One region of the Bryocella sp. genome, then DNA from elsewhere that is predicted to be linked to it. Evidence: riboswitches for the same ligand, from Rfam matches in the RefSeq annotation. Region 1 holds a riboswitch; the other holds the start of a gene.
What was found. Region 1 has a riboswitch for S-adenosylmethionine ahead of thrC (threonine synthase). Riboswitches for the same ligand answer to the same signal wherever they lie in the genome.

Region 1 (7,106 bases):
ACAAGCTCCACGTCGATCCCCACTCGCAGATCCTCGTCACCAGCGGCGCGACGGGAGCCTTCTACTGCACGCTCCAGGCCCTGCTCAATCCCGGCGACGAGCTCCTCATCTTCGAGCCCTTCTACGGCTATCATCTGCTCACCATCCGCGCGCAAGGCCTCAAGGCCAACACCGTCCCGCTCCACGCGCCCGAGTACTCGCTCGATATGGATCGCCTCGGCGCCGCGCTCACCCCACGCACTCGCGCCCTCGTGCTCAACACGCCCGCCAACCCCAGCGGCAAAGTCTTTACGCAGCCAGAGCTCGAACAGATCGCCGCCTTCGCCATCGAGCACGACCTCTTCGTCATCACCGACGAGATGTACGAGTACTTCCTCTACGACGGAGCACAGCATCTCTCCATCGCCGCGCTCCCCGGCATGGCCGAGCGGACCATCACCATCAGCGGCTTCTCCAAAACGTTCTCGGTAACCGGCTGGCGTCTCGGCTATCTCGCCGCCGACCCGCGCTGGATCCCCGCCATCGGCAACTTCCACGACCTCACCTACATCTGCGCGCCCGCACCGCTGCAGCATGGCGCCGCCGCAGGTCTGCTCCAACTCCCCCAGAGCTTCTACACCGACCTCGCGGCCGAGTACCAGGCCAAGCGCGACAAGGTCTGCGCCGCACTCACCAAAGCCGGCCTCACACCCTCAGTCCCCGACGGAGCCTATTACATCCTCGCCGACGCCACCAACGTCCCCGGCGCGAACGCCAAGCAGAAAGCCCGCACCCTGCTCGCACAGATCGGCATCGCCACCGTCGCAGGCTCAGCCTTCTTCTCGACGGACTCCCAGGGACGCAATGCAGGCGACAACCTGCTCCGCATCTGCTACGCCAAGAAAGACGAAGAACTAGCCGAAGCCTGCCAGCGCCTGGAGAGCTACCGTGCCTAGTCGCACAATGCGGGTGCCCCATATCTCGATTTTGAGATGTGGGCATCGCGCGTGTAGCGCGACCGCTCTCCTACCTATGAGCAAAGGCCGGTAAGAGTTCTCACCGGCCTTCTCGCTCGCGCGAAGCGCTACTCGCCGTCCGCGCAGGACCCGCCCGCAATGCTCGGAATCAGCATCACCTCGTCGCCATCCTCAAACGCATGCGCGTCGCCGCCCAGAAACCGGATGTCCTCATCGTTCACGTAGACATTGATGAACCGCCGCAGCTTGCCATGCTCATCCTTAACGTTCTGCGACAGCGCAGGAAACTTCGTATCGAACTCCGCCAGCAGAGCCGGCAGGTTCTTCGCCTCCGTCGTAATCGTCTTCTGACCTTCCGTATGACGGGCCAACGCCGTCGGCAACACTACCTTCACGCTCACTGCACACCTCCTGCTGCTACTAACTCGTCTTCTTCGCGCACAGTCCCAATAAGAGCCGGGTCGATCTCGCGGATGTACGTATCAAACTCAGCAAACCGCGGCTTCACCGCAATGCCTGCGTCGTAGCGGTCCACCAGCGCGTCCGTAGTCTTCAGCCCATTGCCCGTAATGCAGACAACCGTGGTCTCATCCGCGCCAATTCTGCCCTGCGCATAGAGCTTGGCCGTGACAGCCGTCGTCACACCACCCGCCGTCTCCGTGAAGATTCCTTCAGTTTCCGCCAGCTCCTGGATACCGCTCACCACCTCGACGTCCGAGACATCCTCCGCCCATCCGCCCGTCTCTGCAATCATCTTCGCGGCAAGAGGTCCATCCGCCGGATTCCCAATCGCCAGCGACCTCGCGATCGTGTTCGGCCGCTGCGGTTCTATGTAATCCCAGCCCTGCTTCACTGCATGCGAGATCGGCGAGCACCCCGTAGCCTGCGCGCCGAAGAACCGCACCGGCTTCTCCTCGACCAGCCCTAAGGCGATCAGCTCCTTGAACGCCTTGCGAATCTTCCGCACCAGCGATCCACCCGCCATCGGAACCACCACGTTGTCCGGCAGCTTCCAGCCCAGCTGCTCGGCAATCTCGTAGCCCATCGTCTTCGAGCCCTCGGCGTAGTACGGCCGCAGGTTCACATTCACGAAGCCCCAGTTGTACTCATCCGCGATCAGCGTGCACAGCCGGTTCACATGGTCATAGTTGCCATCGATCCGCACCAGCCGTGCGCCATACACCAGCGTGTTCAGGATCTTCGCCGGCTCAAGATCCGCGGGCACCAGAATGCACGCGTTCAGCCCCAACCGCGCCGACTGCGCCGCCACCGAGTTCGCCAGATTGCCAGTCGACGAGCATCCCACCGTCGTGAACCCGAACGCCTGCGCATTCGCCAGCGCCACCGCAACCACGCGGTCCTTGAAGCTCAGCGTCGGAAAACACACCGCATCGTTCTTCACATAGAGGTTGTTCGCGCCGATGCGCTTGCCCAGCTTCTTCGCCTTCAGCAGCGGCGTAAAGCCCACCGGAAGATCGGGCTCATAGCCCTCGGGGATAGGAAGTAGCTGCTTGTAGCGCCAGATGCTCGCTGGCCCGGCTGCCACGCTCTCCCGCGTAAACCGCCCGCGCACCGACTCCAGGTCGTACTGCACTTCGAGGGGCGCCAGGCAGTCCGGACAAGCCGACAGCGGCCGATTGCCATAGCTCTTGCCGCACTCACCGCAGCGAAGCTCATACACCGTACAGGAAGAACTCATTCATCCGCTCCCAAGAGTAGTGGAGCGGATCTGCCAATGACGCTTCTCTTTTCCGGAAGGGGGGAATACAGGAGGTTCGTGGCCGATCAATGAGGACAGCCGCTGAAAAAGCCAGCCCCTTGCCACCGAATCTCATGTTCCCCGATTGCTCGGGAGAGAGTTGACACCGGTACCTACAAGCTGTCCGGTTGTCGTGGCGTCAAAGGGCTCGTCCCTCAACCACTCTTCATGAAATTCGTCCCGCTTGCGCGGAAGGAATGTATCTCTTGTAACACGGCTGTTCCATGAGAGCAAACAACCCCACATCCTAATCCTTCCAGAAATCCCGAAAACGGCTGTGAGAGTCGTCACCAGCTCCCACCCGCGTGAGCTTCTATACTCCGAGACGTGCCAGAACTTCAACAACCGGGCAGCTCTCACACACTTCCAGCCGTCGAGCTGCACCGCGTCTCGAAGATCTTCGGCAACTTCGCCGCCCTGCGCGAGGTCTCGCTCGCCATCCCCGCCGGCTCCAGCGTCGTCCTCCTCGGCGAAAACGGCGCCGGCAAATCCACGCTGATGAAGATGGTCAGCGGCCTGTGGACGCCCAGCTTCGGCAAGCTCAGCGTATTCGGCCTCACCCCCGCCGACCAGCGCGGTCGCATCGCCACCATGGGCCACTCCACCATGCTCTACGACGAGCTCACCGGCATGGAAAACCTCGAGTACTTCGGCCGCCTCCACACTCCCGAAGGCGTCCCCGTCACCAAATCCGGCCTCCGCGACCGAGCCGCCGCCGCCCTCCGCGACGTCAACCTCGACCCAGCCAACACCCGCCGCGTCGGAGAGTACTCCCAGGGCATGCGCCAGCGCGCCTCGCTCGCCCGCGTCCTCCTCACCGAGCCCGACCTCCTGCTCCTCGACGAACCCTTCTCCAACCTCGACGTCCAGTCCGCCCACGCCATGATCGAACGCCTCCTGGCCTGGGTCGACGTCCCCTCCGCCGACGGCACGCCTCGCACCCTCATGCTCATCACCCACCAGGCCGAGCTCGCCAGCCCCCTCGCCCGCACCACCATCACCCTCCATGGCGGCCGGCTGGCCTCGATAGAGCATCGCAACAAGGTGGTCACCGCATGAGCAAGCATCAAGCCGCCGCTCCCAAAACCAACGCAGCCCGCATCCTCGACGGCCTCAACATCTCCTACGAGCTCCGCACCTACGACGTCGACCCCGACGACCTGACTGCCATCTCAGTCGCCAGGAAAATCGGCCTCCCACCCGAGCAGGTCTTCAAGACCCTCGTCACGGTCGCAAACGTCAAAGAACACTTCTTCGCCGTAGTTCCCGGCGACCAGGAGCTCGACCTGAAGAAACTCGCGACGGCCGCAGGCGTCCGAAAAATAGACCTCGCCCCGCTCAAGGACGTAGAGCCGCTCACCGGCTACATCCGCGGCGGCGTCACGATCCTCGCCGCAAAGAAACCCTTTCCCGCCTTCGCCGACGAGACCATCGAGTTCTTCGACACCATCTCCGTCTCCGCCGGCCTGCGTGGCGTGCAGCTCCTCATCTCCCCCGCCGACTACCTCCGCGCCACCGAGGCCACCCTCGCCGACCTCACCAAGGCAGGGGTGTCCGCATGAACTACGCCCAGTATGTGCAGGCCCACTTCGCCAAAGAACTTCGCCTCGAGTGGCGCGCCCGCGACGCCATCAACGGCATGCTCTTTTTCACGCTGCTCGTGGTCGTCGTCTTCGCCATGGCCTTCGACCCCGCCAGCTACCCCACCATCACCCGCCAGATCTCCGGCGGCCTGCTCTGGGTCGCGCTGCTCTTCGCCTCGATGAACGCGCTCAACCAGTCCTGGGCCCGGGAGCTCAAGAACTCCGTCCTCGACGCCCACCGCCTCGCCCCAGCGCCCGCCTCCGCGCTCTTCCTCGGCAAGGCCCTGGCCAACTTCCTCTTCGTCACCGCGGTCGAGCTCGTCCTCGCTCCCGTCTTCGGCGTCTTCTACAACCTGCATCCCCTCGGCCAGACCTGGATGCTCCTCGTCGTCCTCCCGCTCGGAACCTGGGCGCTGGTGGGCAACGGCACCTTCTTCGCCGCGCTCAGCCTGCGCACCCGCAATCGCGAACTCCTGCTGCCCCTGATCCTCTTTCCCATCTCCCTGCCCGCGCTCCTCGCCATGATCCAGGCCACCACCTCTATCCTCACCGGCGACAGCTCGCCCATGCTCTGGATCAAGGTCCTCTTTGCCTACAACGTCGTCTTCACCACCGCCTGCCTGCTCTTCTTCGGCATCGTCCTCCAGGGCGAATAGGCGCAAGAACTGTGAGGTTCATCACCGGCCCAACACCACCCCCGCAAGATAGAATCAAACCCGTGAAAGACAGCAGAAAAAGCTCACCGCTCCCGGGTATCTGGTTCGCTCTCACGATGCTGGTGATGGCCTACGGCTTCTATCAAGCGATGATCGCGCCCAAAGAAGCCACGATGGGCAATCTCTATCGCGTCTTCTTCTACCACTTCCCGCACACCATCCTCAGCTTCCTCTTTCCCTACATCAACTGCATCGCCTCGCTGCTCTACATCGTTTGGCGGCAGAACAAGCCCGAGCTCGCGCTCAAGGCCGACGCCTTCGCCGTCGCCGCAGCCGACGTCACCGTGCTCTACGCGACGATCGGCCTCGCGACGGGAATGCTCTGGGGACGCGCCGCCTGGGGCATCTGGTGGGCCTGGGACGCCCGCCTCACCACCTACCTCCTGCTCTGGCTGCTCTACGTCAGCTACATGCTGCTACGTAGCTTCGCGGCCGGCGGCCAGACCGCCATGGTCGCCTCCGTCCTCGGCGTCTTCGCCGCCATCGACATTCCCATCTGCTTCATGAGCATCCGCTGGTGGCGCACCCAGCACCCCGCACCCGTCTTCGGCGGCAGCGGTGACTCCGGCATCGACAAGAGCATGGTCCCTGCCATCCTCTGGAACATGGCCGCGTTTCTGATGTGGGGAATCTTCATCCTCGGCTGGCGCTACGCCCTCGAACGCCGTCGCCAGCACCAGGACACCCTCGCCACCGAAGCCATGCTGCGCGGCGACATCGGATTGGAGAACGCATGATCCCCTTCTCAACCCTCTCGGAACGCCACCTCGTCTACGCCTACCTCGTTGTCTGGATCCTCCAGTTCGGCTACGCCGGCTGGCTAGCCGTCCAATGGAAGAAGACCCCCCGCAACTAACTGGGATCTGGCAGCTGGAAAACTGGAATCTGAACTCAAAACTCCCAGGCCAAGACTCCAGGCTCAATCGGCCTTTTTCGTCGTCGTCCCAACCCATCCCACGTAGCCATGCTTTGCCGTTGCGGGTCCCGTCCCGCGCCCCTACACTCGAAGACGACGTGGGACTCACTCTGCAACCTCATCATCGCCGCGCGACCCTGGCCCTCCTGCTCAGCGCCGCGACCCTCTCGCTGGCCGCCTGCCGCCGCGACCGCTTCCCGGCCTACCCCCAGAACTATCGCGAGTTCGCCTACATCACCGACGGCCAGGCCAACGCCGTCACCGTGCTCGACCTCGTCTACCTCCGCAAGGATCGCAGCATCAACGTCGGCCGCAATCCCTCCGGCATCGTCGCCAGCCCCACCCGCAATGAGGTCTACGCCGTCAACACCGGCAGCGACTCCGTCTCCGTCATCGACGCCGGGAACAACACCGTCGCCGCGACCATCGGAGTACACCACACGCCGTACTTCCTCGCGGTGGCGCCCGATGGCCTCCGCGCCTACGTGCCCAACTCCGCATCCAACACCGTCAGCGTGCTCGACCTCGACAAGCGCCGCGAGATCGCCGCTGTAGCCACCGGCGAAGGCCCAGGCGTCGCCCGCGTCTCACCTGACAATCGCGCCCTCGTCGTCAGCAATCGCACCGCCGGCAGCGTCTCCATCTATGACATCGCCAGCGACCCACAAGCCCCGCTGCGCTTCCGCTCCACCTTCTCCGGCTGCCCCGGCGCCACCGACATCGCCATCCTGCCCGACTCATCGAAAGCCTTCGTCGCCTGCTCCGGTGGCCACCAGGTCATGGTCGTCTGGCTCGCCGTCGCACCCGACTCCTACCGCGGCAAGCAGGACGCCACGCTACAGCACGACCAGTTCCTCTGCCTGCTCGATGTCGGCAAAACGCCCGTCCAGCTCGCCATGGAGCCCAGCGGCAACGAAGTCTTCTCCATGAACTTCGACTCCGACTCCATCTCCGACATCTCCACCTGGACCAATGAGGTCGTCGCCACCACGCTCGTCGGCCCCAAACCCGTGCGCGGCATCATCAGCGAGGATGCCTCACTCGCCGCCCCGGGCACGCTCTGGATCAGCACCTTCGGCACCGACTCCGTCGCCGCCTACTCCATCGACGACAGCCACGTCGCCACCAGCGTCCGCACCGGAACCCGCCCAGACGCCATCGCCTTCTCCACCGACC
Region 2 (7,106 bases), on a different contig from region 1:
GCGATAGTTGGAGTGCACGTTCCAGCCATCCTGGAAGAGATGATCGCCGGTGTACGCCACCGAACCCTGGTTGCGGGACACGTTGTCATACCCAGGCTCGCCGAGGAACGTGTTCACCGGAATGATGCCGTTGGGGTTGGTGTTGTAGAGCGTGCCCTCGGCGGGAAGGAACTGGCTCCAGCGGGTTCGGTCGTGCTGGTAATCGGCGAGCACGGTCAGATTCGTACGATCATCCGGGTGCCAGGTGAGCGAGGGCGCGATCAGCCGGCGGTCATCGGGCGTGTAGTTGGTCTGGGTTCCGCTGTTGCGCACCAGGCCCAGCAGCCGATAGCGGAAGTTCTCCGCGCGGTCGAACGAGCCGGTTGTGTCGACCGAGCCCTGGCGGCGATCGAAGGAGCCGAACTGGCCCTCCACCACCGTGCTGCGCTCAGCCTCTGGCCGCTTGGTGACCTGGTTGATCAGGCCTCCCGGAGGAATCTCGCCATACAGCACGGAGCTGGGCCCCTTCAGCACTTCGACCGAGTCCAGCTCCAGAGGATCGAGCTTGCCGGAGAGGGAGTTGAACCGCATCCCGTCGCGGAAGATGCCGAAGGTCTGGGCGTCGAATCCGCGAATCTTCAGCCAGTCGAAGCGAAGTTCCGTGCCGTACTCGTCGGCCTGCACGCCCGGGGTATAGCGCAGCGCCTCATTGACGGTCGTGACGGAGCGGGCGTCCATCTCTTCGTGGCCCACGATGGAGATGGACTGTGGGACCTCAACCAGCAGCGCGTTCGTCTTCGACCCGGCGTTGGAGGCGAAGGGCACGAAGCCACTGTCTCCGGAGACGTTGACCGTATCTGTAGCCGATCCGACCTCCATCTGCACCTCGAGCGGCGCGGACGAGGGAACGTGGATCGTAACGTTGGCCGGGGCGAATCCCGGAGCCCGCGAAGTAAGCACGTAGTCGCCGGGGAGTAGACGGAGGGTAGTCTCGCCGTCGCTGCCGGAGATCCCGGTGACGGCGGTGACGCCGCAGCGGGCTTCGAGCTCCGCGCGACCGATCATCGCACCAGTGAGGTCGGTGACGTGGATCGCTGTGATCACCGGGACGGCTGCGGTAGAGATAGAGCAGTTCGCTTCCGGGGCGGGCACCGCGGCGGAAGTGGCCGAATAGGCTGGCATGACAAGCAAAGAGGAAAAGACGGCAGGGAGACAGGAAGTGCGGAAGGTCTTGAAGTCGGTCAACGGAATTCTTCTTTCGAACGCTCTGGACCCGGTATGCCAGACGAATTGCGCTACGCCTCTTGGGCGGCAGTCTTTGGCCAGAAGGCGCTTGACGACTGCTGAATCGAATATAGGACCGAAGTAGTCCTTATTCAAGAAGATGCGGCGAATATCGCGCATGCGAGTCGATTATGGGGATTCCGCCGCCACGGCGGTATTTCGATTTCGCTGACCGGCCTTGTGTATTTCGCCCGTATCTTGCTCGAATCAGACGATAGCGGATGGGCGTCGACCGCTGAGATGCCGCTGTCCCCGCATTACAAATCGCCCTGCGGGCTACGCTGCCGCCAGAGGCATTAACTTGAGGGGCACGTTCGGCGGCTGTGGGAACCATCGTTGCCTCGCCTGCGTACCCCCATCGATCGACTCATCACTTCTGACTTCTGCGGCAACATTTTGCATCCTTGCTCGACCGCAGCCTCGTTATAGCGTGTAGTGCCGCGGACGAAACCCTGCGGCTCCAAACCCCAGAGGACCCCATGCGACTCTCCGCTGCCGCCGCCTGCCTTGCGGCGCTCACGATCCCCTGCGTTCTGCACACCGCGACCGCGCAATCGGCCTGCGTCACGGGTGGCCCACTCACCGGATTTATTCGCGACACGACGGACGCCATCATTCCTGGCGCTCAGGTGACCCTGGACGGCGGCAGCGTTGTTGTCTCCGGCTCGGACGGCCGCTACCGCATCGCCTGCGTGCCGGCGGGAAGCCACAAGCTGCACCTGAGCGCCGAGAGCTTCGCCCCGCTGGATACCGGCGTCACCACCCCGCGCACCACGGACCTGAACTTGATCCTGCAGCCGGGTTCGGTGGAGACGACTGTGGATGTGGTGGACGACAGCGACACCGCGGCGACGAAGTCTACGACCTCCAGCGGCCCGTCGCAAACCATTACCAGCAAACAGCTGGTCTCGCTCGCCGATGACCCGGATGACCTGCTCCGCGAGCTGCAGCAGCTGGCTGCAGCCGCCGGAGGGTCGCCATCGGGCGCCACGGTCGCGGTCGATGGCTTCGACAATGGAGAAGGCGGGACCCACCTGCCGCCCAAGTCCTCCATCGCGTACATCAAGGTGAATCCGGATCTGTTCTCCGCCGAATACCGGAACCCACCCTTCGGCGGCGGGCGCATTGAGGTCTACACGAAGCCCGGCCAGTCAGCCTTCCATGGCGCGCTGTTCATGACGAACTCCAGCTCCTGGATGAATGCCCGTGACCCGTTCTCGACTGCGCCAGCCTCACTCGGCAAGCAGCGCTATGGCTTCGAGCTCACGGGACCCCTCCGTAAGAAGGGCTCTGACTTCTTCACTTCACTGGAGCACCGCGATATCTCCAACTCAGCCGTGGTGAACGCCGTCGACATCGATGCAGCGGGGACGCAGACGCCGATTCTCGAGACCGTCGCCGCACCACAGCATCTTTGGATCGGCAACCTGAAGACCGATTGGCAGGCGGGCGCTAAGAACACCTTCATTGCGAGCTTCGATCACTGGAGCAACGATCGCCCGAACTTCAGCGTGGGAGGCACGACGCTCCCAGAGGCCGGCTACGAGCGCAAGGAGTACGACGAGAACTTGCACCTGACGCTGGCGACTACGATCTCGTCGAAGATCATGCATGAGGGCCGCATTGGCATGGAGTGGGATGGCTACACCTACACCCCCAACTCCACAGCGCCGCAAATCGCCGTCGCCGGCGCGATCACCAAAGGCGGTTCAGCCTTGGGTGCCGCGCACGAGCACGAAATCTGGGCCTCGATCATCGACGACATCATCATCCAGACCAAAACCCATTTGCTCAAGATCGGAATCCAGCCCGAGTTCGTCCACCTGAACACCTATCTGCCGACCAACTTCAACGGCGTGTATACCTTCGGCGGCGGGACGACCTCTACGGGGCAGACAATTACCGGCATCCAGCAGTACTCGAACGCCCTGGCCGGAACATCGAACGGCTTACCTGAGGGTTCTCCCACCAGCTACAACAGCACTACGGGTAACCCCTACGTCGAAGTCCTGCAGTTCCGCAATGCGCTCTATGTGCAGGACGACTGGAGCATCCGACCGAACCTGCACTTTGCCTCGGGCCTGCGCTACTACGTACAGGAGAAGCCGCGGATCACGGCAGCGGTGCAGCCGCGTTTCGGCCTCTCCTACACGCCGGACAAGAAGGCGACGTGGAACCTGCATGCGCATGTGGGGCTGTTCTCCGGCCGCTACGGAGCGCATGGCTGGGAGACGATGGTCTTCTCCGACGGCACGGACCGCAGCATCAACACGGTCTATACGCCGACATGCACGGGCACCTTCGACCCTGGCAGCTGCCAGCCGTTGACCACCGGCACCGTGGTCCACACGGTTCGTAGGCTGCAGCCGAACTTCCCCGAGACGTATTGGGGGATGGAGAACCTGGGCTTCAGCAAGACACTGCCGAAGAAGTTCACGCTCTCGGGCGATTACTACATTACGCAGATGTGGCACTACGCGCGCTCGGAGAACATCAACTCACCAACCAATGGGCTGCCCACGGGGCCGCGGCCGTATGGACCGAACCTGAACATCCTGCAAATGCAAGGGACGGGCCGCGGCTATGGCAACGTGGTCTTCATGGGACTGACGAACCAGTCGCTGAAGCTGGTGCAGTTCTTTGCCGGTGCGGTGCGCGTGGATATCGTGGACGACACCGATGACAACCAGTACTTCAGCCCACAGACCACCGGTGTGAATGCCGGCGAGTATGCCCGGCGCGATAACCAGGGCCTGTGGCAGATCTTCGGCAACGCCACGCTGCATCTTCCGGAGAAGGTGATCTTTACCGCGAACTACAACGGCACCGGTCTGCAGGCGTACAACGTGACCACGGGCTTCGACAACAACGGGGATGGTAACTTCAACGATCGCCCACAGTATGCTGTGGCCGGGACGCCGCTGTGCGCAGTGAGTCCGAAGGCGACGCCGTGCGGCTACAACACTCCGTGGGGTGAGCTGGTGGCTTCCGGTGGAGTTGGATCGCTCCCGCGCGACAAAGGCGACATGCCCTGGACCTTCTACCTCGACACGAACCTGCAGAGGACCTTCAACCTGACGAAGAACGCGAAGGCCGATCATCCGCAGACGCTGGCGGTGAACCTGCGCAGCTCGAACGTGCTGAACCACCTGAACACAACGGCCGTGGGTTCCGTGCTGGGATCTCCGCTCTTCGGGAGACCCTATGCGAGCGATCCGGGGCGACGCGTCGAGGTTGGACTGCGGTACAGCTTCTAGATAAACCGTGCAGCGTTGTACGGTGGGCTATGAGGTCAATGCGCGAAGGTCCTCCACCAGTTGGTTAACACGCTCCGGGGAGGAATCCCAAGCGAACATGAATCGTGCTCCGCCTCCGATGAAGGTGTAGAAGAGCCACCCACGCTCACGCAGGCCTTCGGCGACAGCAGTCGGCAGCTTGAGGAAGACTGCGTTGGCCTGCGCCTTGAACATCAGCTCAATGCCCGGCAATGTGGCGACGTGGCGCGCGAAGTCCTGCGCGCAGGCGTTGGCATGCGCGGCGTGGCGGAGCCAGGCGCCGCTCTCGAGCATGGCGACCCAGGGCGCGGCGAGGAAGCGCATCTTCGAGGCGAGTTGCCCGGCCTGCTTGCAGCGATAGTCGAAGTCCTCGGCGAGCTTCGTATCGAAGAAGATGACGGCTTCGCCCACGGCCATGCCGTTCTTGGTGCCTCCGAAGCAGAGCACATCGACACCGGACTTCCACGTTCCCTCTGCGGGCGTGCAGCCCAGCGAAGCACAGGCGTTGGCGAAGCGCGAGCCATCCATATGCAGCTTCAACCCAAGTTCGCGGCACTCCACCGAAATCGCCTGGATCTCAGCGAGCGTGTACAGCTCGCCGGTCTCGGTGGGCTGCGTGATGGTGACCACGCGTGGCTTGGGAAAGTGAATATCGGTGCGCTTGAGCGCGATGGAGCGAATGGCATGAGGCGTGAGCTTGCCATCGGCCGATGAGGCGATGAGCAGCTTCGAGCCGTTGGAGAAGAACTCCGGTGCGCCGCACTCATCGGTCTCTACATGCGCGGACTCCGCACAGATGACGCTGTGGTAACTCTGACAGAGCGAAGCCAGCGCGAGCGAGTTTGCTGCAGTGCCGTTGAAGGCAAAGAACATCTCACAGTTGGTCTCGAAGAGTGTGCGGAAGGCCTCCGCGGCGCGAGCGGTCCACTGGTCGCCACCATACGCTGGCTCATGACCGCGATTGGCTTCGTCCATAGCGGCCCAGGCTTCGGGACAGATTCCGGCGTAGTTGTCGCTGGCAAATTGTTGGGGCTGCTGCTGCATGAGTTGGGATCAAGCCTTTCGTTCGTCATTCATCGAAGAGCGGTACTGACGCGCGGCGTGATCCCAAAGTTTGCCGGATCGGCCACATCTCCCGGAGCGGGACGCCACCTTGCGCGGGAGCAGGTTGGCGTTGAGCACTCAGCTCAACTCTTGATGTCTGCCTCAAGGATAACGGATGACCGCGCTTAGCGCACACGACGCTCGTTATTCGAACCATGAAAGCACCGCCTCGATGAGGACGTGTTATTTCGAGGAGGCCTCGAAGAGTGCTCGCAACGGCACCGCTCCCACAAAGTGAACCAGCGACTCAGGCCTCGGCTTGGTGAAGACATCGAGACGCGCGGCGGATTGTTGCTTCCATGCCGGGGCAAGCGCGCGGCCATCCGCGAGATGATGCACCGCAGTTTCCGCATCCGTCATCACCTGCTCCAGTTCGTCGGCGCTATGACTCATGGCGGCGAGCTGTGGGGAGGTGGCCGTCATCGAACGCACAGCGGGGAGGCATTGCTTCCACTGTGCGAACTTCGCGAGCAGAGCGTCGCGGTCCGCGGTGTTGTGGCGGGGGTCAGCAAGGAAGCGCTTCATCGTGCTCTCCAGCCAGTACCGTGAGGGAGGATCCGGCACGACGACATCCACGAAGTTGTCGAGTGGCGTAAGTTGGTCGGTGCGCTGCACATGGTATCGCTCGCCGAAGCTGACGGGCTGGAAGGCTTGTGCGAAGGTCCGCAGCGGGGCGATGGAGGTCGAATGCACCATGGCGCGTAGTGCCGCGTCTTCCGAGGTGAGATGCGTGAGGCCCGAGGCTTCCAATTGGACGGAGACGACAGCGAGCCTGCGATACATATCGTCGACGTCGCGGATACTTGCGGGAGACCAGAAGCGTTCGGCAATGGCTGCGGTGCGTGGCCAGATGCGTGAGTCGATGGTGTGTGCATTGACATGCTCGCCCCACATCGTCACCTCGCCGCCGAGCACGCGCACACCCTCCGCGGCCGTAAGCTCCGAGTCCGCGGGCAGAGGATCAGCGAGATAGTGCTTCGCTGCGGAGTCCATGTGGTCGAGATAGTACGGTGCGGAGAGGATGCCCTGGTAACCGAGCTTCGCGCTCTTCGCGAGTGACTCCGAGCCACGCCAGGACTGGACGACGACATCCTTCGGCAGGCCCGGCGTCAGCACCTCATCCCAGCCGATCATGTGCTTGTGCAGACCCTTCAGGATCTGCAGCACGCGGGTGTTGAAGTAGGCCTGCAGGGCGGCGTTGTCCTTGAGATTGTGCGCGCGCATGAAGGCGACGATGCGCGGATTGGTCTTCCAATCCGGCGCGGGCGATTCATCGCCGCCAATGTGCACATACTCGTCAGGAAAGATCGTGGTCATCTCGCCGAGGAAGCGAGCGATGAAACTGTAGGTCTCTTCACGCGTGGGATCGATGGCGTAGTTGCTCACGCCGAACTCGCGGCGAATGCCGTCGGGTTTTGTTCCACTCGCGAGTTCCGGATACGCCACGAGCCATGCTGTGCTGTG

Region 2: linked by a shared signal. The riboswitch ahead of AC5E6W_RS14850 (threonine aldolase family protein) and the one ahead of thrC (threonine synthase) in region 1 are both predicted to bind S-adenosylmethionine.

What each region holds. Positions count from the first base shown of each region.
Region 1 is NZ_JBMHYI010000013.1:24,245-31,350, reverse strand. Features, by position in the region: gene AC5E6W_RS04000 (pyridoxal phosphate-dependent aminotransferase) at 1-935, shown strand, start outside; gene AC5E6W_RS03995 (MoaD/ThiS family protein) at 1,064-1,357, opposite strand; gene thrC (threonine synthase) at 1,354-2,655, opposite strand; SAM riboswitch class I at 2,785-2,890, opposite strand; gene AC5E6W_RS03985 (ATP-binding cassette domain-containing protein) at 3,043-3,774, shown strand; gene ybaK (Cys-tRNA(Pro) deacylase) at 3,771-4,277, shown strand; gene AC5E6W_RS03975 (heme exporter protein CcmB) at 4,274-4,954, shown strand; gene ccsA (cytochrome c biogenesis protein CcsA) at 5,017-5,751, shown strand; gene AC5E6W_RS03965 (hypothetical protein) at 5,748-5,870, shown strand; gene AC5E6W_RS03960 (YncE family protein) at 6,029-7,106, shown strand, end outside.
Region 2 is NZ_JBMHYI010000047.1:342,340-349,445, forward strand. Features, by position in the region: gene AC5E6W_RS14840 (TonB-dependent siderophore receptor) at 1-1,161, opposite strand, end outside; gene AC5E6W_RS14845 (TonB-dependent receptor) at 1,743-4,520, shown strand; gene AC5E6W_RS14850 (threonine aldolase family protein) at 4,548-5,582, opposite strand; SAM-I-IV-variant riboswitch at 5,639-5,744, opposite strand; gene AC5E6W_RS14855 (beta-N-acetylhexosaminidase) at 5,826-7,106, opposite strand, start outside.